DNA from 4 places in the Streptomyces sp. NBC_01320 genome. Region 1 is predicted to be linked to each of the others. Evidence: riboswitches for the same ligand, from Rfam matches in the RefSeq annotation. Region 1 holds a riboswitch; each other region holds the start of a gene.
What was found. A riboswitch is a leader RNA that binds a small molecule or an ion and turns the genes downstream of it on or off. The one in region 1 is predicted to bind cobalamin.
Positions count from the first base shown of each region.

Region 2: linked by a shared signal. The riboswitch ahead of OG395_RS11130 (CbtB domain-containing protein) and the one ahead of OG395_RS38695 (cobalamin biosynthesis protein) in region 1 are both predicted to bind cobalamin.
Region 3: linked by a shared signal. The riboswitch ahead of OG395_RS21595 (ribonucleoside-diphosphate reductase subunit alpha) and the one ahead of OG395_RS38695 (cobalamin biosynthesis protein) in region 1 are both predicted to bind cobalamin.
Region 4: linked by a shared signal. The riboswitch ahead of OG395_RS44995 (ABC transporter substrate-binding protein) and the one ahead of OG395_RS38695 (cobalamin biosynthesis protein) in region 1 are both predicted to bind cobalamin.

Region 1 is NZ_CP108390.1:8,506,717-8,513,729, reverse strand. Features, by position in the region: gene OG395_RS38705 (inorganic phosphate transporter) at 1-760, shown strand, start outside; gene OG395_RS38700 (hypothetical protein) at 773-1,006, shown strand; cobalamin riboswitch at 1,365-1,495, shown strand; gene OG395_RS38695 (cobalamin biosynthesis protein) at 1,643-2,623, shown strand; gene OG395_RS38690 (cobyric acid synthase) at 2,620-4,206, shown strand; gene OG395_RS38685 (putative cobaltochelatase) at 4,343-6,358, shown strand; gene cobO (cob(I)yrinic acid a,c-diamide adenosyltransferase) at 6,358-6,966, shown strand; gene OG395_RS38675 (cobyrinate a,c-diamide synthase) at 6,960-7,013, shown strand, end outside.
Region 2 is NZ_CP108390.1:2,361,575-2,368,587, forward strand. Features, by position in the region: gene OG395_RS11110 (pirin family protein) at 1-796, opposite strand, end outside; gene OG395_RS11115 (tetratricopeptide repeat protein) at 962-1,318, shown strand; gene OG395_RS11120 (GNAT family N-acetyltransferase) at 1,635-2,198, shown strand; gene OG395_RS11125 (CbtA family protein) at 2,266-3,039, opposite strand; gene OG395_RS11130 (CbtB domain-containing protein) at 3,069-3,287, opposite strand; adenosylcobalamin (AdoCbl) riboswitch at 3,291-3,439, opposite strand; gene OG395_RS11135 (histidine phosphatase family protein) at 3,566-4,144, shown strand; gene OG395_RS11140 (Asp23/Gls24 family envelope stress response protein) at 4,442-4,936, shown strand; gene OG395_RS11145 (DUF6131 family protein) at 5,149-5,304, shown strand; gene OG395_RS11150 (dihydrolipoyl dehydrogenase family protein) at 5,463-6,902, opposite strand.
Region 3 is NZ_CP108390.1:4,791,942-4,798,954, reverse strand. Features, by position in the region: gene OG395_RS21600 (ribonucleotide-diphosphate reductase subunit beta) at 1-374, opposite strand, end outside; gene OG395_RS21595 (ribonucleoside-diphosphate reductase subunit alpha) at 374-2,770, opposite strand; adenosylcobalamin-variant (AdoCbl-variant) riboswitch at 2,927-3,026, opposite strand; partial or broken gene tnpA (IS200/IS605 family transposase) at 3,186-3,572, opposite strand; gene OG395_RS21585 (RNA-guided endonuclease InsQ/TnpB family protein) at 3,647-4,864, shown strand; gene OG395_RS21580 (GNAT family N-acetyltransferase) at 4,880-5,395, opposite strand; gene OG395_RS21575 (N-acyl homoserine lactonase family protein) at 5,574-6,284, shown strand; gene mctP (monocarboxylate uptake permease MctP) at 6,358-7,013, opposite strand, start outside.
Region 4 is NZ_CP108390.1:9,906,250-9,913,262, forward strand. Features, by position in the region: partial or broken gene OG395_RS44980 (acyl-CoA dehydrogenase family protein) at 1-1,778, shown strand, start outside; gene OG395_RS44985 (acyl carrier protein) at 1,894-2,154, shown strand; gene OG395_RS44990 (beta-ketoacyl-[acyl-carrier-protein] synthase family protein) at 2,151-3,374, shown strand; cobalamin riboswitch at 3,456-3,643, shown strand; gene OG395_RS44995 (ABC transporter substrate-binding protein) at 3,680-4,747, shown strand; gene OG395_RS45000 (FecCD family ABC transporter permease) at 4,744-5,838, shown strand; gene OG395_RS45005 (ABC transporter ATP-binding protein) at 5,835-6,629, shown strand; partial or broken gene OG395_RS45010 (PRC-barrel domain-containing protein) at 6,741-7,013, opposite strand, start outside.

The DNA.
Region 1 (7,013 bases):
CCGGGCCGGCCAGATCGCCTCGGCCGGACTGGTCTCGCTCGCCCACGGCACCAACGACGCGCAGAAGACCATGGGCATCATCACCCTGGCCCTGGTCACCGGTGGCGTCCTGTCCCCCGGCTCGAACCCGCCGGTCTGGGTCATCGTCTCCGCCGGTCTGGCCATCGCACTCGGCACCTACCTGGGCGGCTGGCGCATCATCCGCACCATGGGCAGCGGCCTCACCGAGCTCAAGCCGCCGCAGGGCTTCGCCGCCCAGACCAGCGCGGCCACGGTCATCCTGGCCTCCTCGCACCTCGGCTTCTCCCTCTCCACCACCCAGTCCTGCTCCGGCGCCGTCATGGGTGCGGGGCTCGGCCGCCGGGGCGGTGTGGTCCGCTGGTCCACCGCCACCCGGATGTTCGTCGCCTGGGGTCTGACCCTGCCGGCCGCGGGTCTGGTCGGCGCGGGCGCGGAGTTCCTCACCAAGCAGGGCACCTGGGGTGTCGCCGTCGTCGCCGTCCTGCTCGTCGCGGGCTCCGGAGCGATCTGGCTGCTGTCCCGGCGCAAGCCGGTCGGGCACGACGATGTCGCGCCCACCGGTGAGGACGCCGAACCGGCCGGTGTCATCACCACCGCCATCGCGGCCGTCACCCCGCCGCCGCCCGCCGGGGCGGCCGCGGTCGCCACGGCAGTGGACACGACCACGGACCTCAAGACCACCATCCCGGCCCAGCCCGGAACCGTCGCCGCCGATCCGGCGCGGCCCGCCACGGTGTAAGGACAGATCACCATGAACATCGACTGGGCAGCTCTCGGCTCCGTTTTCGGCGTCTCGCTCGTCGTCACCGTCGCACTGGTGGGCCTCTTCACCCTGGGCATCGTCGGCCTCTCCAAGCAGCCCGAACCGGCCGCGCAGGGCGGCTCCACCGGAGGCTCCCTGGTGCTCGCCCGTGCGGGTGCGTACCTCTGCTTCGGGCTCTGCGCGGCCGCGGTCGCGTACGGGATCTATCTGATCGTCGCCTGAGAGCCTGTCGGGTGACCTTCGATCGGATAGCGGACGCGGTCTGGTGCGTGCGATTCCAAGGCGTCGGGATGTCCTCGGATGGGGTCTCCCCTGCTCGAACGAAGCCGAGAGCCTGGGGAAGGAGCTACTAGGACATTTCGGCAACGCGGGAAGCGTGCGTGCCAGGGCGCGGCCGCCCGATCAGAGGTCACCCGACAGGCTCTGAGCCCCTTCCCGCACTCTCCCATCGGGCCGGACGCACCTCGCGTGTGTCCGGCCCGATGTGCGTCTGCGCACACTGCACCGCCGCAGGTCAACGCCAGGTTGACGGGCGTTCGCGGAGCGTGGTGGACTGCCGGAGCCATTTACGGCGACAGCAGAGGAAGCCGGTGCGAATCCGGCGCGGTCCCGCCACTGTCACCGGGGAGCAGTCCCCCACACCGGAAGTCACGGCTCGCGCATGCGGGTTGGAAGGCCGGGGGAACTGCGGATCCGGGAGCCAGGAGACTCTCGCCGCCGGTCACGTCGAACCAGGGCGCGGACCCTGAGTGAGGACATATCGCCATGCCCGGCTGCCGTGCGTCCGCCGTTTCTGTGCCGCTCCCACCAGGAGTCGGCTGTACGAAGGTCCTTCGAGGCAGTACGGCCGGTTGAGCCGTGCGAGCCGACCGCATCTTCGCGTACGGCGCCGCCGCCGGCCTGATCGGCGATCTGCTGCTCGGTGATCCCCGCCGGGGGCATCCGGTCGCCGCCTTCGGGCGGGCCGCGGCGGGCGTCGAACGGCGTCTGTGGCGCGACCACCGCGGGTGGGGCGCCCTGCACACCCTGGTCTGCGCCGGAGGCGCTGCAGGTGGAGCCGCGCTGGCCGCCCGTGTTGTACGCCGTCGTCCCGCCGCCTCCGTCGCCCTGACCGCGGCCGCCACCTGGTCCGTCGTCGGCGGCACCTCGCTGGGGCGCGAGGCGCGCGCCATCGGCGGCGCGCTCGCCGCCGGTGACATCGAGCTGGCCCGGGAGCGGCTCCCCCATCTGTGCGGGCGCGATCCGCACTCCCTCGACGGGCCGCAGATCGCGCGCGCCGTGGTGGAGTCCGTGGCCGAGAACACCTCGGACGCGGTGGTCGGCGCGCTGGTGTGGGGCGCGCTGGGTGGCGTGCCCGGACTCGTCGCCTTCCGCGCCGTCAACACCCTCGACGCGATGGTCGGGCACAAGTCGCCCCGCCATCTGCGCTACGGCTGGGCCTCGGCCCGCCTGGACGACGTCGTGGGCTGGCCCGGTGCCCGGCTCACCGCCGTGCTCGCCGTGGTTGCCGGGGGGCAGCCGCGTCGAGCGTTGCGGGCCTGGCGGGCGGACGCGGGCAGACATCCGAGCCCCAACGCGGGTCCGGTGGAGGCCTCGTTCGCGGGGGCGCTCGGCGTACGGCTCGGCGGGACCCTCGCGTACGGCGGACGTGTCGAGCACCGGCCGGTACTGAACGGCGCAACCGGCCGTGCGGTGGAGACCGGGGACATCGAGCGCGCGGTGCGGCTGTCGCGCCGGGTGGGGGTGCTGGCCCTCGGCGTGTGCGCGGCGGGCCGGCTGATCGCGGGACGGTGGTCGCCCTCGGGGCGGCGTCCGGCCGCGGGACGGAGCGGGAAATGAGCGGCGGACTGCTGGTCGCCGGAACCACGTCGGACGCGGGCAAGAGCGTCGTCACGGCAGGCATCTGCCGGTGGCTGGTGCGCCAGGGCGTGAAGGTCGCGCCGTTCAAGGCGCAGAACATGTCGCTGAACTCGTTCGTCACCCGCGAGGGCGCGGAGATCGGACGCGCGCAGGCGATGCAGGCGCAGGCCGCCCGGGTGGAACCGACCGCGCTGATGAACCCGGTGCTGCTCAAGCCCGGCAGCGACCGGTCCAGTCAGGTCGTCCTGATGGGCAGGCCGGTGGGCGAGATGAGCGCGCGCGGTTACCACGGAGGGCGACAGGAATCCCTGCTCGGTACGGTCGTTGACTGCCTGGAGCAGCTTCGGAGCACCTATGACGCCGTGATCTGCGAGGGTGCGGGCAGCCCGGCCGAGATCAATCTGCGGCGCACCGACATCGTGAACATGGGGATCGCGCGGGCCGCGCGGTTCCCCGTCGTCGTGGTCGGCGACATCGACCGCGGTGGCGTCTTCGCCTCGTTCTTCGGCACGACGGCACTGCTCAGCGCCGAGGACCAGGCGCTGATCGCCGGCTATCTGGTCAACAAGTTCCGCGGCGACGTGTCGCTCCTGGAGCCGGGTCTCGACATGCTGCACGGGCTGACCGGGCGACGGACGTACGGAGTGCTGCCGTTCGCCCACGGCCTGGGCATCGACGAGGAGGACGGACTGCGGGTCTCGCTGCGCGGGGCCGTACGCGAGTCGGTCGTCGCGCCGCCGCACGGAGAGGACGTGCTGCGGGTCGCGGTGTGCGCCGTACCGCTGATGTCGAACTTCACCGATGTGGACGCGCTGGCCGCCGAACCGGGTGTCGTGGTCCGGTTCGTGGACCGGGCGGAGGAGCTGGCCGACGCGGATCTGGTGATCGTGCCCGGCACGCGCGGGACGGTGAGGGCGCTGGCCTGGCTGCGGGAACGGGGGCTGGCCGACGCGCTGCTGCGGCGGGCGGCGCAGGGGCGTCCGGTGCTCGGCATCTGTGGCGGGTTCCAGGTGCTCGCGGAGCAAATCGAGGACGAGGTGGAATCGCGGGCGGGGCGGGTCGACGGGCTCGGACTGCTGCCGGTGCGTATCCGGTTCGACCACGAGAAGACCCTCGCCCGGCCGGTCGGTACGGCGCTCGGGGAGCCGGTGGAGGGGTACGAGATCCACCACGGGGTCGCCGATGTGCGGGGCGGCGAGCCGTTCCTGGACGGGTGCCGGGTCGGCGCGGTGTGGGGGACGCACTGGCACGGGTCGTTGGAGAGCGATGCGTTTCGGCGTCGGTTCCTGGTGGAGGTCGCGGCAGCGGCGGGGCGGCGGTTCGTGCCGGCGCCGGACACGAGTTTCGGCGCTCTGCGGGAAGAGCAGCTGGACCGCCTGGGGGACTTGATCGAGGAGCACGCGGACACGGGGGCGTTGATGCGGTTGATCGAGGCGGGGGTACCGGAGGGATTGCCGTTCGTGGGCCCTGGGGCACCGGAGGTGCCGGCGGCCCGAGGGCGCGGTGTTGTGGCTGGTGCACGTCGCGCTGACGAGCCCGGGGTGGCTGGGGGGTCGACGTGAGGGGAACGCCTACGGCGGGCTTTCCTCCCCGCCCCGCCCCTTCCCGTAACCGGGGCTCCACCCCGGACCCCAGTCCTCAAACGCCGGACGGGCTGGAACGCGGCCCGCGGATGGATGACGTCGTCAAGGAGGCTTTGTGAGTACCCCGTATCCCTTTACTGCCATCGTCGGGCAAGACGATCTGCGGCTCGGATTGTTGCTGAACGCCGTATCGCCCGCTGTCGGCGGTGTGCTCGTGCGTGGGGAGAAGGGGACCGCCAAGTCCACCGCCGTGCGGGCGCTCGCCGCGCTCATGCCCGAGGTCGATGTCGTCCCCGGCTGCCGATTCTCGTGTGACCCGGTGTCACCCGATCCGGCGTGTCCCGATGGTCCCCACGAGGCCGGGGGCGGCGTGTCGCGGGCGGCGCGGACCGTGGAGCTGCCGGTGGGCGCCTCCGAGGACCGGCTCGTCGGGGCGCTCGACATCGAGCGGGCGCTCGCCGAGGGGGTCAAGGCCTTCGAGCCGGGGCTCCTCGCCGATGCGCATCGCGGAATCCTGTACGTCGACGAGGTCAACCTGCTCCATGACCACCTGGTGGATCTGCTGCTGGACGCGGCTGCCATGGGTGCCTCGTACGTGGAACGCGAAGGCGTCTCCGTACGGCATGCCGCGCGGTTCCTGCTCGTCGGAACGATGAACCCCGAAGAGGGCGAGCTGCGGCCGCAGTTGCTCGACCGGTTCGGGCTGACCGTCGAGGTCTCCGCGTCACGCGACACCGATCAACGCGTCGAGGTCGTACGGCGGCGGCTCGCGTACGACGACGATCCGGCCGCGTTCGCCGCCCGGTGGGCCCAGGAGGAAGGGGAGTTGCGGGAGCGGATCGCCGCGGCGCGGGCGCTTCTTCCCCATGTGGTGCTCGGGGACCGTGCGTTGCGGCAGATCGCCGCCACCTGTGCGGCCTTCGAGGTCGACGGGATGCGCGCCGACATCGTGATGGCCCGCACCGCGACCGCGCTGGCCGCGTGGGCGGGGCGTACCGACGTGCTCGCCGAGGACGTCCGGCAGGCCGCCCTGCTCGCGCTCCCCCACCGGCGCCGCCGCAATCCGTTCGACGCGCCCGGTCTCGACGAGGACAAGCTCGACGACACTCTGGAGCAGAACAGCGGTGAAGGGGACGGGGGCGGGGACGATCCCGATCCGGACGGGCCGGGTGGGGGTGGGCAGCCTCCGCGGGAGGACGGGCCCGACACGCCGCCGCAGCCCGAGGCGGGGAACGGCGACACGCCCGGACTGCCCTCGCAGGGGCGGCCGGCCGATGGTGGCGAGCAGCAGCCCGCACGCGCCGCCGAGCCGTTCCGCACGAAGATGCTGAGCGTGCCGGGTCTCGGCGAGGGAGCGGCGGGGCGGCGGTCCCGGGCGCGTACCGAACACGGGCGTACGACCGGGGCGCGGCGGCCCGAGGGGGCCCTGACCAAACTGCATCTCGCCGCGACCGTACAGGCTGCCGCCCCGCACCAGCGTGCGCGCGGGCGGTCGGGCCGCGGGTTGGTGGTGCGGCGGGATGATCTGCGACAGGCGAACAGGGAGGGACGCGAGGGGAACCTCGTTCTTTTCGTCGTGGACGCGTCCGGGTCGATGGCCGCCCGGCAGCGGATGGGCGCCGTGAAGGGTGCGGTGCTGTCGCTGCTGCTGGACGCGTACCAGCGGCGGGACAAGGTCGGTCTGATCACCTTCCGCGGCAGGGGCGCCGACGTGGCACTGCCGCCCACCTCGTCCGTGGACGCGGCCGCCGCGCGGCTGGAGACGCTGCCGACCGGTGGGCGCACTCCCCTCGCGGCCGGGCTGCTGAAGGCACATGACGTACTGCGGGTGGAGCGGCTGCGCGATCCGTCGCGGCGGCCACTGCTGGTCGTGGTGACGGACGGGCGGGCGACCGGAGGTCCGGAGCCGGTGGCCCTGGCGGCGCGCGCCGCGCGGCTGCACGAGGCCGAGGGCACGGCGTCCGTCGTCGTGGACTGCGAGTCGGGGGTCGTGCGGCTCGGGCTGGCCGGCTCCCTGGCCCGCGATCTCGGGGGCACCGCCGTCACGCTCGACGAGCTGCGGGCCGACTCGATCGCCGGGCTCGTCAGGGACGTTCAGGGAACCAACGGATCCAACAGGAGGGCCGCTTAATGCCGCAGGGACAGCCGACCACGGTGCCGGACGACGGGCTGACGACGCGCCAGCGCCGGAACCGTCCGCTGCTCTTCGTCCATACCGGTATCGGCAAGGGCAAGTCGACGGCCGCGTTCGGGCTCGCGCTGCGCGCCTGGAACCAGGGCTGGCCGATCGGGGTGTTCCAGTTCGTCAAGTCGGCGAAGTGGAAGGTCGGGGAGGAGAACGCGCTGAAGGTCCTCGGCGCGAGTGGTGAGGGTGGCACGGTCGCCTGGCACAAGATGGGCGAGGGCTGGTCGTGGGTCCAGCGCGGCCTGCACGGCGACAACGCGGACAACAAGGAGAAGGCCCGCGAGGGCTGGGAGCAGGTCAAGCGCGACCTGGCCGCCGAGACGTACAAACTGTACGTCCTCGACGAGTTCGCGTACCCGATGCACTGGGGCTGGATCGACACCGACGAGGTGGTCGAGGTGATGCGCAACCGTCCGGGGACGCAGCATGTGGTGATCACCGGACGCAACGCCCCGGAGAAGCTCGTCGAGGCCGCCGACCTGGTGACCGACATGTCCAAGGTGAAGCACCCGATGGACGCCGGCCAGAAGGGCCAGAGGGGCATCGAGTGGTGACCATTCCGCGACTGGTGATTGCCGCGCCGGCCTCCGGCAGCGGCAAG
Region 2 (7,013 bases), 6.1 Mb from region 1:
GCTCCTCCTCGAAGGGCTCGCCCCCGAGGAGCATCAGCCCGGCGTCGGAGTCGGCGCGCAGCGGGAGTTCGGTGCGGCCGCAGCCGAGGTAGAGCATCGATCCGGGCAGCAGGGGCACGCCGTCGACTTCCGCCTCGCCGGACATGGACAGTACGGCGTACTCGAAGTCCGGATCGAGCGGCAGGCGCGCCTGGGCGCCACGAGTCAGGGCGATGTCGGCGCCGACGATCGGGGTGTAGGCGGCGCCGGGAGAGGTGGCGCCGTCCAGCTCGCCGAGGATCACCGTTGCGGCGAGGCCGGGGGCGGTGACGGTCGGCAGGTCGGTGTGATGCTGGAAGTGCGGCTCGACCTGGCGGTGAGCGTCGGGCAGCGCAACCCAGAGCTGGGCGCCGTGCAGAAAGCGAGCGTGCGGCTTCGGGCTCTCCTCGGAGTGGCTGATGGCCCGGCCGGAGGTCATCAGTCCCAGTTCGCGCGGGCGGATCGTCTGCAGGCTCCCCAGGCTGTCGCGGTGAAGCACCTCGCCGTCGTGGAGCCAGCTGACCGTCTGCAGGCCCATGTGGGGGTGGGGGGGCACCTGCATCCCGGGTTCGTCGGCGATGTCGTCGGGGCCGTAGTGATCGACGAAGGCCCAGGCTCCGACCATCCGGCGGCCGAGATTGGGTAGCAGCCTGCGAACCTCGGTGGACTCGCCGAGCTGGACGTGACGCGGGTTGAGGAGTTCACGCACCGGGTCGGCGACGACAAAGCCCCGGCCGCCGCAGACGGAGAGTGCGGCCTGGCGATCGAGATTGCTCATGGCGCTCAACCTATTCCTGTGCCGGCGCGGGCGGTCGATACCCACGCCAAAAGTTTGGTGGAATGTTCAACCATAGTGATGTGTTGTGGAAGCTGACAGCGGGCTGCGCGAACGACGGGACGCATGGCCCGACGGATCGCCGAAAGCCGCGACCGAGGAGGACAAGTGAACGACACCTATTACGAGTTCGGCACGGCAGCCGACCGCTGGGACCGCGCCCGGATGTTCTTCGAGGCCAAGGAGTACCTGACCGCGGCCCGGATCCTGGGCGGACTGGTCGAGGAGGCACCGGAGCAGGTCGCGCCGCGGCTGCTGCTGGCCCGCGCCTATTACCACTCGGCGCGGCTCGGCAAGGCCGAGACGGAGCTGCGGGCGGTGCTGCAGCGCGACCCGGTGGAGCACTATGCGCGGCTGATGCTCGGCCGCACCCTGGAGCGGCAGGGCCGGCAGGAGGAGGCGACGCCTCACCTGAGGATGGCGGCGGCGATGTCGGGGGACTTCGGGGAGGACATGGGCAGCTGAGACGGCGAGGCTTCGGGACGGACGCTGTCCGACGGGGAAGCCCCGCCCTCCTTCCCGGCCGCTGTGGGTGCAAGACGGTGGGCCCGGTCGGCGAACGCATGCCGCCCGGGCCCTCCGTTGCGGACGGGCCGTGTCCACGTGCGTCGGCCCGGGAGGTGCCGGCGGCGTCGACCGGGGCCCGTGTCAGCGGAAGGCCGCCACGTGGTCCTCCGCGCACTGCTCGAAGGTCAGGGCACGGCTGCCCACCCCTTCAGGCAGCAAAGAATCCGATTATTCCGGTGCGCCGAGGCTCGCCGCCGTGATAGTCCGACGGGTCATGGGAGATCTTGTGACACCTCGACTCGTACTCCACCCGTTGAGTCCCGCCGAGGCGGAGAACGTAGTGGCCCGCCGTCCGGGGCCAGGGGCCCTATGGGCACCGGAGTACCCTACCGACGGCGACGCGGCCGGGGCCGGGCATTTCCTGGAGCATTGCGCCGACACCGGCAACCCCCAGCCGTTCGGCGCCTACGAGATCCGCCTCCGCCAGGACGGACACGCCATAGGCGGAGTGGGCTTTCACGGCGCTCCGAACGCGGAGGGGCAAGTGACGATCGGCTACGGCCTGACCCCTGCGGCGCGTGGTAAGGGGTACGCCTCCGAGGCGCTGCGGGCGCTGCTGGAGCTCGCCCGCGACGAGGGCATCGCCGCCGTGAAGGGCGATGCCGACCTCGACAACATCGCGTCCCAGCGTGTCATGGTGGCGGCAGGCATGTGTTTCGTCAGGGCGGACGACCGGGTGAAGCACTTCCTCATCGAATGGTCGGACACGCCGGAGGCGCCGGACGCAACGGAGATGACGTACGTGGCTGAAGCCACCGACGCGACGGACGCCGCATAAAGGGCAGAACCCGCCGGGACACTCCGGCGGGTTCTGCCGTCATACGGCCGACGAGTCGGCCGGCGCCTCAGCTCGCAGCGGCGGCCGCATGGGACGTGGTACCGCCCTCGGACGTCACCGTGCCGGTCTTCGGCACCAGCAGTCGCTCGGTCAGATAGCCGAAGACCAGACCGAAAGTGGTCCACAGCGTGACCTGAACGGCGAGGGTGGCGAGGCGGAACTCCCACAGCAGACTGGCCGGGAAGTCCTTTCCGACCTCATTGAACGAGGGCAGGAAGCCGTAGGCCAGCCCGATGACGAGCACATAGGCGGCGGACGCCGCAATGGACGCGTTCCAGTTGCCGAGGCGGGGAGCCAGCCGCTTGCCGAAGATGACGGCAGCGACGGCCAGCAGCACGCTGAGGGCGACCATCAGGAAGAACAGGGTGGTGCGTTGGCCGATCGTGTCGGGGTTTCCGACAGCCGGCGGATTGGCCGGGTACTTGAGGAATGGCACCACATACACGGTCAGCAGGGCGCCGAACGCGATCAATGCGGCCGTGGCCCTCGGGCCGAACCTGCCGATGCGGCCGAGGGCGTAGCAGAAGACCAGCGCGGCGATGCCGCCGATAGCCACGCCGAAGACCAGGACACCGGTGGCGAGACCCGCGGTGGACTGCATCGTGCGGCTGACGACTTCCTCGCCGCCGCCGTGGTCGTGGCTGTGAGCCTCTTCGAGCGCGATCGCCGCGTCCACCCGGGATTCACCGAGGAAGTAGGCGACGGCAAGAGCGAGCGCGCCCGCGGCAAGTCCGGCCAGCATGCCGCGGACGAGCAGGGCTCTGACGGATATGGAGTTCATGAGCGGGTTCCCCTGGGGTGCGCAGCGTGTCAGTGGCAGGGGAAACCGAGCAGGTGGCGACCGTCGTGAACCCACTCGTGGACACCTTCGCCGGAGATGACGGCGGTGGCACCCTGCTCGGCGCCGACGAAGTACAGCAGGACGAGCATGAGGATGCCGAAGAAGACCGCCCACGGGGCAATGGCCTTCAGCGAGATGGGGGTGATGGCGGGTGTTGCGACGCTTGCGGGGGCAGCAGTCTGTGCCATGGCAGAACCTCCTGGGGGAACACGCGTCCCGATCGTGGTACCTGAGACGACAGTGCCGGGTCTGACTTCCCGTACGGGTACGGGTTCACAGTGGCGCGACCGTGCCGGATTCTCACCGGACTTCCATCACACCGTCGTCATGTTCGTCGCGACCATACCGCCTGCGGGCACGCGCCGCCATGGCGCCATCCGCGGGGCCGGGAGGCCCGGATGCCATGGTGTGCTTACCCGAGAGGCCACAGTTCAGGGAGTTGACACCGGTGTTGACGGTACAGGTGATGTTGATCTCACCGGCGCTCAACGCGGCGCTGCGTGAAGCCCGTTTCGACGGCGACGCCCCGCTCGACGCGTCCGGTGTCCGGCGGGCGCGTGCGGCCGCGGACGCGATGCCTGCCGCCGACCGCCGGGTGTGTGGCACGGACGAGCGGTGCGCCGGGACCGCCGAGGCGTTGGGGCTGCGGTCCGATCCCGAACCGGCCCTCCGTGGCTGGGACTTGGGGCGCTGGAGCGGGCAGCGGCTGGCTGAGGTGAGCGAGGCCGAGCCGGAGGCGGTGTCGGACTGGCTGTCCGGCCCTTCGGCGGCACCGCACGGCGGTGAGTCGCTGCTGGACCTGTGCACGCGGGTCGGCGGCTGGCTGGACTCGTTGCATCGGGACGGCGCCGGTGACAGCCGCGTGATCGCCGTGGCCGAACCCGCAGTGGTACGCGCCGCGATCGTGCATGCGCTGGACCTTCCGCCGCAGACGTTCTGGCGGTTGGACGTCGCCCCGTTGACGCTGACCGAGCTCAGCGGCCGGTCCGGCCGCTGGAACCTGCGCTGCGGGCGGTCCCTGAGCACCGGAGCCGACGTCCCGTAATCCGGCGTCGGCCTCCACCACCGGACCGGCCCACCACGCCGGTGGCATCAGGTCACACCATCCCCGACGACCGGTCGGCCTGTTCGAGTCCGCCGACGGAGAGACCGAAGCGGTCGTGGAGGCGGAGCCCAGGAAGGCGGGAGGACGAGAAGGGGCAGTCCGCCCACCCGCCCCTCTCTCCGCGCGGGCCCGCCCGTGGGTCCGCCTACACCCGTACCGCTCGAGCAACATGGACAAATGGTACGTAAACTGGCCAAGGCGTTCGAACCCACCTTCTCATCGGAAGGGCGACCGACCATGACCGATCAAACACAGGTGAACCGGCCCGAAACCACGCGCTCGCAATCCGAGGCCACGCACGCGGCAGGACCGCACGGCGGAAACCGCCGAACGGAACCTGGGTCTCGGGGCCGAACCACGATCGCCGATGGCGTGGTGGCGAAGATCGCCGGGCTGGCGGCCCGGGGTGTGCCCGGAGTCCAGGGCATGGGAGGGGGATTCGCCCGCGGTATGGGGGCCGTGCGGGAGCGGGTACCCGGAGCGGGAGGTCAGTCCGTCACCAGCGGTGTCAAGGTCGAGGTCGGCGAGGTCCAAACGGCGGTCGACCTGTCGATCATCGTCGAATACGGATACTCGATCGTCGAGCTCACGGGCGACGTCCGGACCGAAGTGATCGCCGCCATCGAGCGGATGACCGGTCTGGAGGTCGTGGAGGTCAACATCTTGGTGAGCGACGTGAAGCTGCCCGACGAGGAAGAGCAACAGGAGGTGCCGGAGAGGCGGGTCGCGTAGCGGTTCGCCGGACCGGATCGCGCCTGGTCGAGAAGGCCCATCGGACCGCCTCGGCGGCGCGGAACACCCCGGCTGTCACGTGTGATCCACTGCGGTCCCGGCCAGGGATTCCCGGCCCTGGACGGCAGTACGAGCAACGGCAGTCGTCTGCCACGCCGAGACACGCCGTCCGGCGCATACTCGGAAGTGGCCCTGAAAGATTGGGGGACGCAATGATCGTCCTCGGAGTCATTCTGCTCGTGATCGGCATGGTGGCCGGAATTTCCATCTTGTGGACCATCGGCGTCGCCCTCGTGCTGATCGGTGCGGTCCTCTGGATTCTCGGTGCTGTCGGCCACGGGATGGGTGGACGGCGCCACTACTGGTGAGAACCGGAAAAAACGCTTCGCCCCGTGAGCTCGCCGGCACTTCGGGGACGTAGTTGCAGCGTGCACCTGCGCGGGACGAAGCACCCCGGCGACGGGTCCCGCTGTGCCTCCGAGGGACGGCGGGACCCGTCGCCGACGCACCGGCTCACCAGCCGTCCTCAGCCGCGGTACGCCTCCAGCAGGCGCAGCCACACCTCGCTGATCGTCGGATAGGCGGGGACCGCGTGCCAAAGCCGGTCGATGGGGACCTCACCCGCAACGGCCACCGTGGCCGAGTGCAGCAGCTCCCCGATGCCGGGGCCGACGAAGGTGACGCCGAGTACGATCTCGCGGTCGAGGTCGACGATCATGCGGGCGCGGCCCCGGTAGCCGTCCGCGTACAGTCCGGAGCCGGCGACGGCGGCGAGGTCGTGGTCGACGGCGCGGACCCGGTGCCCGGCGCGCTCGGCCGCGGCGAGGGTGAGCCCGACGGATGCGGCCTCCGGGTCGGTGAAGACGACCTGGGGGACGGCCGCGTGGTCGGCGGTGGCGGCGTGTGCGCCCCAGCGCGCGGTCGACAGCGGCGCGGTGCCCTGCGCTCGGGCGGCGATCGCGGCACCCGCGATGCGGGCCTGGTATTTGCCCTGGTGGGTGAGGAGCGCCCGGTGATTGACGTCGCCGACTGCGTACAGCCAGTTGCTGCCCTCGACGCGGCAGCTGTCGTCGACCTTCAGCCAGGATCCGGGCTTCAGTTCCACCGTTTCCAGCCCGAGGTCGTCGGTGCGCGGGGCACGGCCGGTGGCAAAAAGGATCTCGTCGGTCTCGATGCGCTCGCCGTTGTCCAGTTCCACGGTGACCGGCCCGTCGGGGCCGGCACGCCGCACGGAGGTGGCGGAGACGCCCGTGCGGATGTCGGCTCCGGCCTCGGTGAGGGCCTCGGCGACCAGCTCGCCCGCGAACGGCTCCATCTTCGGCAGCAGCCCCTTGCCGCGGATCAGCATCGTCACGTGCGCGCCGAGAGCCTGCCAGACGGTGGCCATCTCCACCCCGACGACTCCCCCGCCGACGATCACCAGTCGGCCCGGCACCTCCTTGGCGCTGGTCGCCTCGCGGCTGGTCCAGGGGCGGGCGTCGGCGACTCCGGGAAGGTCGGGAACGACGGCGCGGCTGCCGGTGCAGACGGCGACGGCGTGCCGGGCGGTCAACCGGTGTTCGGAGCCGTCAGGGCCTGTGACGGAGACCTCCTTGGTACCGGTCAGACGTCCCTGGCCCCGGTAGAAGTCCGCGCCGATCCCCTCCAGCCAGGCGACCTGGCCGTCGTCCTTCCAGTGTGAGGCGTACTCGTCACGGTGCGCGAGGACGGCGGCCGTGTCCAGGGGTCCCTGGACAGCCGCGCTGAGTCCGGGGACCTTGCGCGCGTCGGCGCGAGCCACCACGGGGCGCAGCAGCGCCTTGCTCGGCATGCACGCCCAGTACGAGCACTCGCCGCCGACGAGCTCCGTCTCGACGACCGCCGTGGACAGTCCGGCAGCCCGGGTCCGATCCGCCACGTTCTCGCCCACAGGCCCCGCACCGATCACCACGACGTCGTACACGGCGTTCTCCACAGCATCTGTCATGGGGGACAGTCTGGCCGGGGGTGTGAGCCACGGCCACATGGGCAGGCGGAATAGCGCAGAACCGGGCACCGTTGTGCCGGACACGTCCGAACGGGCACAGGAAGAGGTATC
Region 3 (7,013 bases), 3.7 Mb from region 1:
CGGTCGTCCGGGTCGGGCAGGTACGTGTCGAGCAGCGTCAGATAGAACTGGACGTGCACGGCCTCCTCGAAGAGCTGCCGCGACAGATACAGCCGCGCCTCGGGGGAGTTGATGTGCTTGTACAGCGTCAGCACAAGGTTGTTCGACACGATCGAGTCGCCGGTCGCGAAGAACGCGACGAGCCGGCCGATCATGTGCTGCTCGGCGGGTGTCAGCTTGGCGAGATCGGCGACGTCGGAGTGGAGGTCGACCTCCTCGACCGTCCAGGTGTTCTTGATCGCGTCGCGGTAGCGCTCGTAGAAGTCCGGGTAGCGCATGGGCCGCAGGGTCAGTTCGAAGCCCGGGTCGAGCAGATTCTTGTCGGTTGAGCTCATTACTGGCAGGCCTCGCAGGACTCGGGGTTTTCGAGGGAACAGGCGATCGCGTCCGCGTCGGGAGCCGAAGCCTGCTGTCCGGGAAGGGCAGCGGCGACCGTGGCCTGACCGGACGCCGCCCGGGCGATCCGGGTGGCCGGGCGTGAGCGCAGGTAGTACGTCGTCTTGAGCCCCTGCTTCCAGGCGTAGGCGTACATCGAGGAGAGCTTGCCGATCGTCGGCGTCTCCAGGAACAGGTTCAGCGACTGGCTCTGGTCCAGGAACGGTGTACGCGCCGCCGCCATGTCGATCAGACCGCGCTGAGGGATCTCCCACGCCGTGCGGTACAGCGCCCGTACGTCCTCCGGGATCCAGGCGAAGCCCTGCACCGAGCCGCTCGCCTCGCGCAGCGCCTCGCGGGTCCGCGCGTCCCACACGCCCAGCTGCTTCAGCTCGTTCACCAGGTAGGCGTTGACCTGGAGGAACTCACCGCTGAGGGTCTCGCGCTTGAAGAGGTTGGAGACCTGCGGCTCGATGCACTCGTACACCCCGGCGATCGAGGCGATCGTGGCGGTCGGAGCGATGGCGAGCAGCAGCGAGTTGCGCATGCCGGTCTGTGCGATCCGGGCGCGCAGCGCTTGCCAGCGCTCCGGCCAGCTCAGCTCGGTGTCGTAGTGGTCGGGGTGCAGTACGCCGCGGGCGGCGCGCGTCTTTGACCAGGCGGGCAGCGGACCGGAACGCTCGGCGAGGTCGCAGGACGCCTCGTACGCGGCGAGCATGATCCGCTCGGAGATCTTCGTGGAGAGCGCGCGGGCCTCGGGGGAGTCGAACGGCAGCCGCAGCCGGAAGAAGACGTCCTGGAGCCCCATCGCGCCCAGCCCCACCGGACGCCAGCGAGCGTTGGAGCGGCCGGCCTGCTCGGTCGGGTAGAAGTTGATGTCGACGACCCGGTCGAGGAACGTCACGGCGGTACGGACGGTGGCGTCCAGCCGCTCCCAGTCGATGTCGCCGTCGGCCACGAACGAACCGAGGTTGACCGAACCGAGGTTGCAGACGGCGGTCTCGCCGTCGTCGGTGACTTCGAGGATCTCGGTGCACAGGTTCGACGAGTGGACGACGCGACCCGGCTCGGCCGTCTGATTGGCCGTCCGGTTGGAGGCGTCCTTGAACGTCATCCAGCCCTGACCGGTCTGCGCGAGCGTCCGCATCATCCGGCCGTACAGCTCACGCGCGGGCATCGACTTGCGGGCCAGGCCCTTGGCCTCGGCGGCCCGGTACGCGGCGTCGAACTCGTCGCCCCACAGGTCGACCAGTTCCGGCACGTCGGCGGGGGAGAACAGCGACCAGTCGCCGTCCGCGTCGACCCGGCGCATGAACTCGTCCGGGATCCAGTGCGCCAGGTTGAGGTTGTGCGTACGCCGCTGGTCCTCGCCCGTGTTGTCGCGCAGCTCCAGGAATTCCTCGATGTCCGCGTGCCACGTCTCCAGGTAGACGGCGGCGGCGCCCTTGCGGCGGCCGCCCTGGTTCACTGCGGCGACCGAGGCGTCGAGCGTCTTCAGGAACGGCACGATGCCGTTGGAGTGCCCATTGGTGCCGCGGATCAGTGAGCCGCGGGCGCGGATCCGGGAGTACGACAGGCCGATGCCGCCCGCGTGCTTGGAGAGCCGCGCCACCTGGTGGTAGCGGTCGTAGATCGAGTCGAGCTCGTCCAGCGGCGAGTCCAGCAGATAGCAGGAGGACATCTGCGGGTGCCGGGTGCCGGAGTTGAAGAGTGTGGGGGAGGAGGGGAGGTAGTCGAGGCGGCTCATCAGGCCGTACAGCGAGGCGACCTCGTCCAGTGCGCGTACCGACTCGTCCTCGGCGAGACCGGCGGCGACGCGCAGCATGAAGTGCTGCGGCGTCTCGATGACCTGGCGGGTGAGCGGGTGGCGCAGCAGATAGCGGCTGTGCAGCGTCCGCAGCCCGAAGTAGCCGAACCGGTCGTCGGCGCCGTCGGCGAGGGACTGCTCGACCAGCGCGTCGAGCCGGGCCGCGTGGAGTGCCACGAACGCGGCCGTGCGGTCCGCGATCAGACCTTCGCGGTGGCCGACGGCTACCGAGGCGGAGAACGACAGCGCGCCCTGACCGGCCGCCTCGTCCGCGATGGTGCGGGTCAGGAGGCGGGCGGCGAGCCGGGAGTACGAGGGGTCCTCGGCGATCAGACCCGCGGCGGCCTCGGTGGCCAGCGCGCGCAACTCCGCCTCGTCCGACGCGGCGTTGCGGCCGCGCAGCGCGGCGGCGGCGACGCGACCGGGGTCGGTGTCGGGCAGATCGGCAGTGAGGTCGGTCAGGGTCCGCAGCAGTGCGGTACCGGGTCCGTCGTTCGTGGTTCCCGCGGACTCGGCGACTGAAGCCGGATCGGCTGGCGCGATGGTCACGTGGTGCTCTCCCTCGCTCGGCTCGGGGCCGGCGGGGGAGCGGGGCAGCCGCGCGGAGGCATGCCCGAAGAAGGAGGGCAGCACTGCGTGCGGCGTCCACCGGCCCATCCGCGAGGCCCGGACGTCTGGGCGTCCGGATCGGTCGAGCCGGACGCGCTGTCGGCAGGTCCTCGGACTTTCAGGGTGCGCAAAGGGGCACCGAATACACCGTTGCGGGACAGTTCCGGATTCGCACCGGATTTCCCTGCGGCGACAGCGAGCACGAGCATACATGTGGGGGCCGCCCGATGAGGCGGCCCCCACATGTTGTGTCGTACGGGTTCAGCATGATCGTACAAGGAGTCCCGATGCTTGGGCCCGGGAGGAATTGTTTCCCGTGGCTCGTAGGTGCGGAGTGCTGGAACAGTTTCGAAGGTCAGGTGGGTCGTTTCTGTTGCTCGATGTACTCCTTGATGAGGGACAGGGGTGCCCCGCCGCAGGACGGGGCGAAGCGGGACGGTGACCAGAAGTGCTGGCCCCACAGGTACTTGTGGGTGAGGTCGGGCAAGTCCTGTCGGAGGTGGCGAGTGGAGGCGTCCTTGAGGCAGCCGGCGAGTTCGGAGAGCGCGACTTTGGGCGAGTAGTGGACCAGGAGATGAACGTACTTGGTCCTGTTTGCCGTTGAACTCGACCAGCGTGGTACCGAAGTCCGCTCGCACGTCCCCCATGACCTGCGCGCAGCGCATCAGGATCTCGTCGGTGAACACGCCCCGCCGTATGTGGGGATGAAGACCAAGTGGGCGTGCAGGGTATGAATGATCATTCTTCCTCCGTGTATATCGGTGTGTAGTGCCTAATCTCAGGACGTGGGTCAATCTTGGGCGTTAGTCTGGCCGGGTGAAGCTGGTGGTGCAGGTCAAGCTCTTACCGACGTCCGTGCAGGCGGCGGCACTTGAGGCGACCCTGCGTGCCTGCAACGAGGCAGCCTCGTGGGCGAGTGAGGTTGCGTTCGAGAGGGAAACGTTCCGGAACTTCGCGCTGCGCGAGCACACCTACGCCGAGGTGAAGGAGCGGTGGGGGCTGGGAGCGCAGGCCGCCCAGCACGTGATCAAGAAGACCTGCGACGCGTACACCACGCTGCAGGCGAACCTGCGGGCGGGGAACCTCGGCAGGCCCGGCACGAAGCGCCACCGCCAGACCACCGGCAAGCCGGTCTCCTTCCGGTCCCATGCGGCCCAGCCCTATGACGACCGGATGCTGTCCTGGCAGATGGACACGCGCACCGTCTCGATCTGGACGACTGCCGGGCGGGTCAAGGGAGTCGCGTTCACCGGCAGTACGGAGCAGCTGGCCACCCTCGCCCGCTATCGCAAGGGTGAGTCGGATCTGGTGTGCCGGGACGGCTCCTGGTACCTGGTCGCGACCTGCGAGGTGCCCGAAGCGGAACTGAATACCGATCCGGTGGATTTCCTTGGGGTTGATCTGGGGATCGTGAACATCGCCACCACTTCGGACGGCCGCATCATGGCCGGACGGCAGCTCAACCGCATGCGGCTCCGCGACCGGAAGCTGCGCACCAAGCTGCAGAAGAAGAACACCAAGTCCGCCATGCGCCGCGCCGTACGGCGGCGCCGCAAGGACGCGCGGCGGGCCCGGGACATCAACCACAAGATCGCGAAACATATCGCGGCCGAGGCTGAACGCACCTCGCGCGGAATCGCCCTGGAAGACCTCACGGGCATCCGGGCGAGGGTACGGCTTCGCAAGCCCCAACGGGCCACGCTCCACACCTGGGCCTTCGCCCAGCTGGGAGAGTTCATCGTGTACAAGGCCCGCCGGGCAGGAGTGCCGGTGGTGTACGTCGACCCGGCGTACACCTCCCGCACCTGCGCCCAGTGCGGGCACATCGACAAGGCGAACCGGGTCTCCCAGGCCCGGTTCGTGTGCCGGTCGTGCGGATTCGTTGATCACGCCGACCGGAACGGCTCCCGCAACATCCGCGCCCGCGCGTGGACGTTGTGGCGACGCGGGGCCCCGTCAACGGCCCCTGCCGTCCCGCCTCCACGGCGGACGGCTGAACGCGGACAACGCATCACCGCCAGTGATGTCGCGTAACGCAAGCCCATCGCCTCAGCGACGGGTAGTTGACAGGCTCAGGCTGTACGTGAGCAGCGGGAGACCTGGAATGGGATCCCAGTCGCGCTCCGGAGTCCGTACGAAGCCCAGGCGGCGGTAGCCCCGGTGGGCCGCGAGCATGGCCGGCGTCGTCGACAGGACGAGCCGCGCGATGCCTTCCGTGCCGCGAGCCCGGTCGATACAGGCCTGTACGAGCGCCTCGCCGGCGCCAAGGCCGCGCGTCTCCCGTGCGACGGCGAGCATCCGGAACTCGGCCTCGTCGGGGCCGGCGACGTCAGCCCACGTATTGCCGGGCGGTGCATACGTGACTCCGCCGAGGAGCGTGCCGTCGGCACCGACGGCGACGAACACCTCGGCCTCGGCGACGCGACGGAGCACGGCCCGGAGCTTTTCGAGATACGGATCGTCGGCGCCGAAGTCGAGCAGACCGTCGTCGAGGTCGGCGTGGGCGGTGATCTCCCCGAGGGCGGTGTGTTCCGCTGGGGTGATCGGGCGGATCAACAGGTCCATGCCGGGGGTGTGCCGTACCGGCGAGGGAACCAGGGACTGTCTTCCGGATCGGGCCTGATCCAGACGAAAGGCCCTAACGCTGACGGCTGCTCAGGCCAGCTGTTTTCGCTGTGAGCCCGCCGTGTCCGCTGTCGGTGGACAACCCGGAAAGAACACAACGGTGCGCCATCATGACCGGATGGAGCGGAACGCAGCGGTGCATCGACTCGACCTGGGGTACTTCGTCCGACCTGCATCCGAGACCGGCGGCCCTCAGCCGCGGGTTGAACCCGTGCTCGCCTATTTGGTGCGGCGCGATGAAGGACTGATCCTCTTTGACACCGGTGTCGGATCCGCCGATCCCGAGGCCGAGGCCCACTACCGCCCTCAACGACGGCCGCTGGAGGGCGCCCTCGCGGCGGTCGGCGTCACCCTCGCGGATGTCTCCCTGGTCGTGAACTGCCACCTTCACTTCGACCACTGCGGCGGGAACCCCTTGCTGGCCAGAAAGCCGATCCTGGTGCAGGCCGTGGAGCTGGCCACTGCTCGCCAAGGCGATTACACGATTGACGAACTCATCGACTTCCCCGGTGCGACCTACGAGGAGATCGGCGGCGAAGCCGAGGTCTGGCCTGGAGTCTGGATCATTCCGACCCCCGGGCATACCGACGGGCACCAGTCGCTGGTGGTCAGGGAGAGCGATGGGACGGTGGTCCTCGCCGGTCAGGCGCACGACTTCGCGTCCCATTTCGCGTCGGATCACCTTGCCCGCCAGGCCACGCTCCAGGGTCTGGAGCAGCCGCTTCCGACCTATCAACGATGGCTGGAGCGGCTCACCGACTTCGACCCCCGACGCGTGCTCTTCGCACACGACTGCTCGGTCTGGGAGCCGCCCCGTCGGAGCGGCTGAGAACATCCACCCCAGGCGATACCCGGCTACCCAGGACAGGACTGGACCCTTCGACAAGATTTTCAGCAGTCTTCTAGCCGGCGGACGGGCTCGCGTCGGGTGACGGGCTCGACTCGGGCCTGGCCGACGGGAGTTCCACCCGGACGCCCGGGTCGCCCGCGTCCGCCGTGTAGTCCGCCGGGGAGGTCTCGTCGACGCCCGCCGGGGCCTTCACCGCGTTCAGGACGAACGTCAGCACCACGGTCACCACGGCGTTCAGCACGAACGCCGTCAGACCGATGTAGCCGATCTCGCCGATCCCCGGGATCTCCTTCGAGGATCCGCCGAAGTGCGCCTGGGTCGGGCTCGCCACTCCGTACGCGGCGAGCGTGCCGTACACCATGCCGACGGCCCAGCCCGCGAGCAGCGCCCAGCGGTGGAACCATCGGGTGAACAGGCCGCCGACCAGCGCCGGGAACGTCTGCAGGATCCAGATCCCGCCGAGCAGCTGGAAGTTGATCGCGACCGTCTTGTCCATGGTGAGGACAAAGACGAGCGCACCGACCTTCACCAGCAGCGACACCAGCTTGGAGACCTTCGTCTCCTGGGCCGGGGTCGCGTCGGGCTTCAGGAAGTCCTTGTAGATGTTCCGGGTGAAGAGGTTTGCCGCGGCGATCGACATGATCGCGGCGGGCACCAGCGCGCCGATGCCGATCGCGGCGAACGCCACACCGGCGAACCAGTCGGGGA
Region 4 (7,013 bases), 1.4 Mb from region 1:
GAGTGGCTCGGCCCGGTCGATCCGGCGCTCACCACCGTTGCGGGCATCCACTACAACCTCTTCCTCGGCAGCCTCCTCGACCACGCCGGCGAGAGCCGCCGTGACCTGTCGGACTTCCTCAGGTTGCGGCGCATCGGGACCTTCCTCTGTACGGAGGTGGCGCACGGCAATGACGCGGCGGCCGTCGAGACCACGGCGACGTACGACCGCGTACGCGACGGGTTCGTGCTGCACACCCCGCACTCCGGGGCACAGAAGTTCATGCCCAACACCAGCCCGGCCGGCGGCCCCAAGTCAGGACTGGTCGCGGCGCGCCTGCTCGCCGACGGCGCCGACCACGGGGTCTTTCTCTTCCTGGTGCCGCTCACCGACGACACGGACCCTCTCCCGGGGGTACGCGTCCGCAGGCTTCCGGCACGCCTGGGCAGCCCCGTCGACCACTGTCTGACCTCCTTCGACCGGGTCTTCGTGGGGCGTGACGCACTGCTCGGCGGTGAGCACGGACGGATCGGCGACGACGGGGAGTTCAGCAGCGTTCTGCCCAACCGCAGGCGCCGCTTCCTCACCTCGATCGCACGCGTCACGGTCGGGAAGATTTCCATGAGCGCCTGTGCGGTCGGCTCCGCGCGCGCGACGCTCGCCGTCGCCGTGCGCTACGGAGGCCATCGGTACATCTCCGGGCCACGCGCGACGGAACGGGTGCGGGTGATCGCCCACCGCAGCCATCACGGCCCGCTCGCCGAGGCCATGGCCACGGTGTTCGCGATGAGCCTGCTGCACCGCAGGGCCCTCGACCGCTGGGAGGAGCAGCTCGGGACCGGCACGGAGACGGGACGGGCCGAGGCGGAGCGGCTCGTCGCCGTTGCGAAGGGGTGGATCACCTGGCAGGCCCGTGCCGTTGTCGTCGAATGCCGCGAACGGTGCGGAGCGCAGGCACTCTTGGAGAACAACGGCATGACCGAGCTGATCACCGGCGCGGAGGCGGTGATCACCGCTGAGGGCGACAATCTGGCCATCCACGCCAAGGCCGCCGCGGAAATGCTCTTCGCCGCCTCACCGGCCGCGGACGGTGGCACCTCGGGCCGAGCGACCGGAGAGCTCGCCGACCCCCGGTTCCTGGGGTGGCTGCATGCGCAGGTGGAGGTCATCTGGTTCGCCCGCGCCAGGGAGCGGATGAGCAGCGCACCGCACGGTGATCCGCTGGCGCGGTGGAACGCGGCGTCCGGGCCCGCCCTGCGGGGCGTCGAGGCGCACGCCCGCCGACAGGCGGCCGAGGCGTACGCGGAGGCGGTCGCGGAAATGCCCGAAGGTCCTGGCCGCGAGAGGCTGGCCGAGCTGGAGCGGCTGTTCGCCCTTCAGTGGGTGGCCCGCAACAGTGGCGATCTGCTCGCCGCCGGCCATCTGACGGTTGATCAGGTAACTACGCTACCGGAGGCCGTCGAGCAGCTCATCGCCACCGTCGCCGGGCATCTGCCCACCCTGATCGAGTCCTTCGCGCTGCCGGACGAGGTGCTCGCGGACTGGCCCATCGCAGGCGCCGACTACGTCGATGCGTACGACGATCCGGAGGCGTCCTGGCACACCACCGGGGCGCAGGGGGAGCGGTGAAGGCCTCGGCCGAGCGAACTGCCGGGCACCTGTGCCGGGTACGGGACGCGGTCGGGTCCCTCGGAGTCCGGGCCGTTCTGCTGGCGTACTGGGGCACCGTATCCGTCCTCTCCCGGTGCTGTACGAAGCGGCGGATGATCGTTGGCGAATCGGTTCGCCGCAAGGCGTAACCGGCAGATCGGGAGTCAGTTACATCGGCGTCGGGACCGTGCGTGCCGCCGTCCCGGGCATCGCCGGAACCTGCATGACGTGCGCGAACTGTACGACCTAGCGAAGAGGAAGATCATGAGCGCGATTCACCCCAAGATCACCGACGTACTCACGAACACCTTCAAGGTGCCCGCCGCCGAGATCCTTCCCGGTTCCACGATGGACAGCCTGGAGATGGACTCCCTCGCCGTCGCCGAGTTCGCCGTCATCATCAAGGAGACGCTGGGGGTCGAGGCCGACTCCGACAAGCTCTACAAGGACGCCACCCTCGCCGACATCACGACGTTCATCGATGCTGCGGTGAGCGGCGACCCCGCGATGAGCAACGCCCGATGAACAGGCCTGCCGTCGCCGTCACCGGCCTGGGGATGATCACCCCGGTCGGCAACGACACCGACACCACCTGGGACGGGGTGTGCGCCGGGGTCTCACCGGCCCGCACCGTCCCCGAGCTCGAAGGCTGCGCGATCGACTTCGCCTGCACGGTCTCCGGCATCGATCTGGACGAGGCGGTCGGCGGCCGTGCGGCCTTCCGGATGGGGAGGTACGTCAAGTTCGCCGTCCTCGCCGCGCGGGAAGCGGTCGCGGACGCCGGACTGGACCCGGCCGACTGGGACGGCAGCCGGGTCGCCGTGGTCGTCGGCACCAGCAGCGGAGGCTCCGCGGGCCTGACCGAACAGGCCGTCGCCCTCGACCGGCGCGGACCGGGGGCCACTTCACCGGCGGGGATTCTCCTCACCATTCCGAACATGCCCGCTGCGGAGATCGCCATCCGGATGGGGGCGACCGGTCCCAGCCTGGCGCCGTGCACCGCCTGTTCGTCCGGGGTCACCGCGCTCTCCGTCGCCCGGGACCTGCTGGTCACCGGGCAGTGCGACCTCGCGATCGCCGGAGCCACCGAGTCGATCGTCTTCCCGGTCGCCATGACCGGATTCGCCCGGTCCGGTGCCGCCGCGACGAGGGACGGCGACCTGGCCCGCCTCTGCCGGCCCTTCGCGGCCGACCGCGCCGGTCTCGTCATGGGCGAGGGCGCCGCCGTCATGGTGCTGGAACGGGCGGACGACGCACGGGCCCGGGCAGCGGTCCCGCGGGCGCTGCTCGCCGGGACGGGCGCCACGACCGACGCCCACCATCCCACCAGTCCGCATCCGTCCGGCGCCGTCGCCCGGGCCGCGGTCGAGGCCGCGCTGCGCGACGCGGACTGGGGGGCCGAGGACGTGGAACACGTCAACGCGCACGGCACGTCGACACCGTTGGGCGACGCCACGGAAGCCGCTCTCATCAGCCGGGCCTACCCGCACCGGCCACCCGTCACCGCCCCCAAGGGGGTACTGGGCCACTGCATGGGGGCTGCCGGAGCCATCGAGGCGGGGCTGACGATCCTCACGCTGCAGCGCGGCGTCGTACCGCCGATCGCCAACCTGGAAGCCCCGGCGCCCGAGTTCGACATCGACTGCGTCACCGAACAGCCTCGCCACCGGCCCGTCCGGCGCGCCGTGAGCCACTCCTTCGGGTTCGGAGGCCACAACGCCGTGGTCGCCCTCCAGCGCCCGTAGGCATGGGGGGAGCGGGCCGGGGCGGGACGGCCGGGGCGCCTGCGGCCCCACCACACCGCCGACCAGCCGCGCGGGGCAGCGTGATAGCTTGCCAAAGCCAGTCAAACTCCACGTAGGGGTCAGGGAATCCGGTGCGAATCCGGAGCTGACGCGCAGCGGTGAGGGGGACGGGCGGGGCCACGGCCACTGGGACATCCACGGATGTCCTGGGAAGGCGTCCCGTCCGAAGGAACCCGAGTCCGAAGACCTGCTGGCACCTGCCGCCCGGTACCGGGCGGCAGCACTCCGTACACCGGGCTCCGCGCATGGGCCCTGAGACGCAGAGGGACTCCGTGCCGTCCATAGCCAGCCCTGTCCGCGCCGCCGCCCTGCTCGCGGCGGCACTCCTCCTGCTGACCGCGTGCGGCGGAGGGACCGACGACTCCACAGCCAAGTCAGCTGGTGGAAAAGGCTATCCGGTGACGCTCAGGAACTGCGGCCGCACCGTCACCGTCGCAGCCGCACCGCACCACGCCGTCTCCGTCGACCAGGGATCGACGGAGATCCTGCTCTCCCTCGGCCTCGCCGACCGGCTGGCGGCCACAGCCACCTGGACCGACCCGGTGATGAAGGGGCTGGAGAAGGCCAACGCGAAGGTGCCACGTCTCTCGGAGAACCGGCCGTCGTCGGAGAAGGTCCTCGACCAGGAACCCGACTTCGTCAGCGCCTCGTTCGAATCGACCCTCGCCAAGGGCGGCGTCGCCCCCCGAGAACAGTTCGAGGAGCTCGGTGTCCCCACCTACGTGTCGCCCGCCGACTGCACCGGCAAGGACAACAGCGGCGGCGGCGACGGAGCGCGTACCGAAGCACTGACCATGGACAGCGTCTACGGCGAAGTGCGCGACCTGGCCGCGGTGTTCGGTGTCCAGCAGCGCGGAGACGAGCTCGTCGCCCGGCTGCGGGAGCGGGTGAAGAAGGCCACCGACGGCATCGACGTCTCCGACGCCACCCTCCTCTACTGGTTCTCCGACTCCAAGGCCCCGTACCTGGCGGGCTGCTGCGGCGCACCCGGCGTCATCACCAAGGAGCTCGGAGCGAAGAACGTCTTCGACGACACCCATGAGGAATGGCCGCAGATCAGCTGGGAGACCGTCGCCGACCGCAACCCCGACGTCCTGGTCATCGGCGATCTGACGCGCAAGGCACAGACCGCCGAGAGCGCCGCGAAGAAGATCGAGTTCCTGGAGTCCAATCCCGCGACGAAGAACATGGACGCCGTCAGGCACAAGCGGTACGTGCTCCTCAGCGGCCAGGCCATGAACCCGTCCATCCGGACGGTCGAGGGTCTGGAACAGGTCGCCGCCGGGCTGCGGACGTTCGGGCTCGCCGGGTGACGGACACCGAACGGGTCGCAGCGGTACGTACGGAGCAGGCACCCGGAACCGATACGCACCGTAGGCCCGGTGGCACGCGGGGGCTGCGCGACGGCGTGCTGTGGGCCGCGGGCGTCACCCTGCTCGCGCTGTCCGTTGCCGTCGCCGTCACCATCGGCCCCGCCCGGATCTCCGTCGCCGACGTCTGGTCCGCGGTGGCCGCCCATCTCGGGGTGGGCGACTCGCGGCTCACCCCGATCCGGGACGGCATCATCTGGAACCTGCGCATGCCCCGTACTCTGCTCGCCGCCGTGTGCGGCGCCGGGCTCGCGGTGTGCGGCACGGTCATGCAGTCCCTGCTCCGCAACCCGCTCGCCGACCCGTTCGTCCTCGGCGTCTCCTCCGGGGCATCGACGGGCGCGGTCGTGGTCGTCGTACTCGGGGTGGGCGGGGGAGCGGTGTCGATCTCGACCGGGGCATTCTTCGGGGCGCTCTGCTCGTTCGCCCTGGTGCTGCTGCTCAGCCACACCCTCGGCGGTACGACGGACCGGGTGGTCCTCTCCGGCGTCGCCGCGATGCAGCTGTTCTCCGCGCTGACCTCCTTCGTGGTGATGACCTCGGCCGACGCCGAGCAGACCCGAGGTGTGCTGTTCTGGTTGCTCGGCTCGCTCAGCGGGGTCGGCTGGACCGATGTGTGGGTCTGCTTCACCGTGCTCGTCGTGACCCTGCTGATCTGTCTGGGCCACGCCCGTACGCTCGACGCCTTCGCCTTCGGTCAGGACGCGGCCGCCGCACTGGGAGTCAACGTCGGCCGCACCCGGATCGTGCTGCTCTGCACGACCGCGCTGCTGACCGCCGCGCTCGTCAGCTCGGCGGGCGCCATCGGCTTCGTCGGACTGGTGCTGCCCCATGCCGCCCGGGCGCTCACCGGCTCCGGGCACCGGCGGCTGCTACCGGTCACCGCGCTGGCCGGGGCGGTGTTCCTGGTCTGGGTCGACACGCTCGCCCGGACCGTCCTCGACCCGCAGGAGGTGCCGGTGGGCGTCGTCACCGCCCTCATCGGCGTACCCGCGTTCGTATCGGTCCTGTACCGCACCCGGAGGACCACATGACATCCACCGGCACCGCCGCAGGTCTGCGCGCCCAGCGGGTCTCCCGGGAGGCGGGCGGTCGTCTCGTCCTCGACGGGGTCTGCCTCGTCCCCCCGCCCGGCGCGACCGTCGGACTCCTCGGCCCCAACGGGTCGGGCAAGTCCACGCTGCTGCGGGTGCTCGCGGGGGTCCTCGCGCCGTCGGCGGGCGTGGTGACGCTCGACGGCGAACCGCTCGCCGCGATCGGCCGGCGCACCGTCGCGCAGCGGGTCGCCGTGGTCGACCAGCACGCCGACACCCAGGTCGAGCTGCGCGTCCGGGACGTCGTCGGGCTCGGCCGCATTCCGCACCGCCGCGCCTGGTCGGCGCCCAGCCGCGCGGACGACGAAGCGGTACGCGAGGCGCTGGAACGCACCGGACTCGCCGAACGCAGCGACCAGTCCTGGCACACGCTCTCCGGGGGCGAGCGCCAGCGTGTCCAGATCGCCCGCGCACTGGCGCAGCAGCCACGTGAACTGCTGCTGGACGAGCCGACGAACCATCTCGACATCCAGCACCAGCTGGAGCTGCTGTCCCTGGTCACCTCGCTGCCCGTCACCGGCGTCATCGCCCTGCACGACCTCAATCTGGCCGCGATGTTCTGCGACCGGATCGTCGTCATGAAGGAGGGGCGGGTGGTGGCCGCCGGTACCCCGGCGGAGGTGATCACCGAGCAACTCATCGCGGACGTGTACCGGGTACGGGCGGTGGTCACCCAGGACGGCCCGGACGGGCGGCCCTCGGTGCGATTTCTGCCCGGACGGGCGGAGTAGCCGCACGTACGGAACTGGAGGCGGACCCCGGCACGGTGCGGGCCCGCCCCTGGCCTGTCCGCTCCCGGGAGCCGCGCCTGCCCGGGGCGCCGGGACCGGCCGTGGAACTCACCTGGTGAGGTCGTAGTGACGGTAGAGCTCCTCCTCCTCGGAGACGGAGAGATGCGCATCCGCGTCCACTCTCGGGGCGCCTTTCACGCGGTCCTTCGGATGAGGGATGTGCAGATCGGAGCCGACCCGGCGAGCGCCCTCCAGGGGCACGAAACTCTCCTTCATGCCGAACAGGCCGGTCTTCACCGTGATCCAGTCCGGTCTGCCGGTGGCGTCGTCGAGATACACCCGCCCCACGGTGCCGACCTTCTCGCCCCTGGGGTCGTACACCGT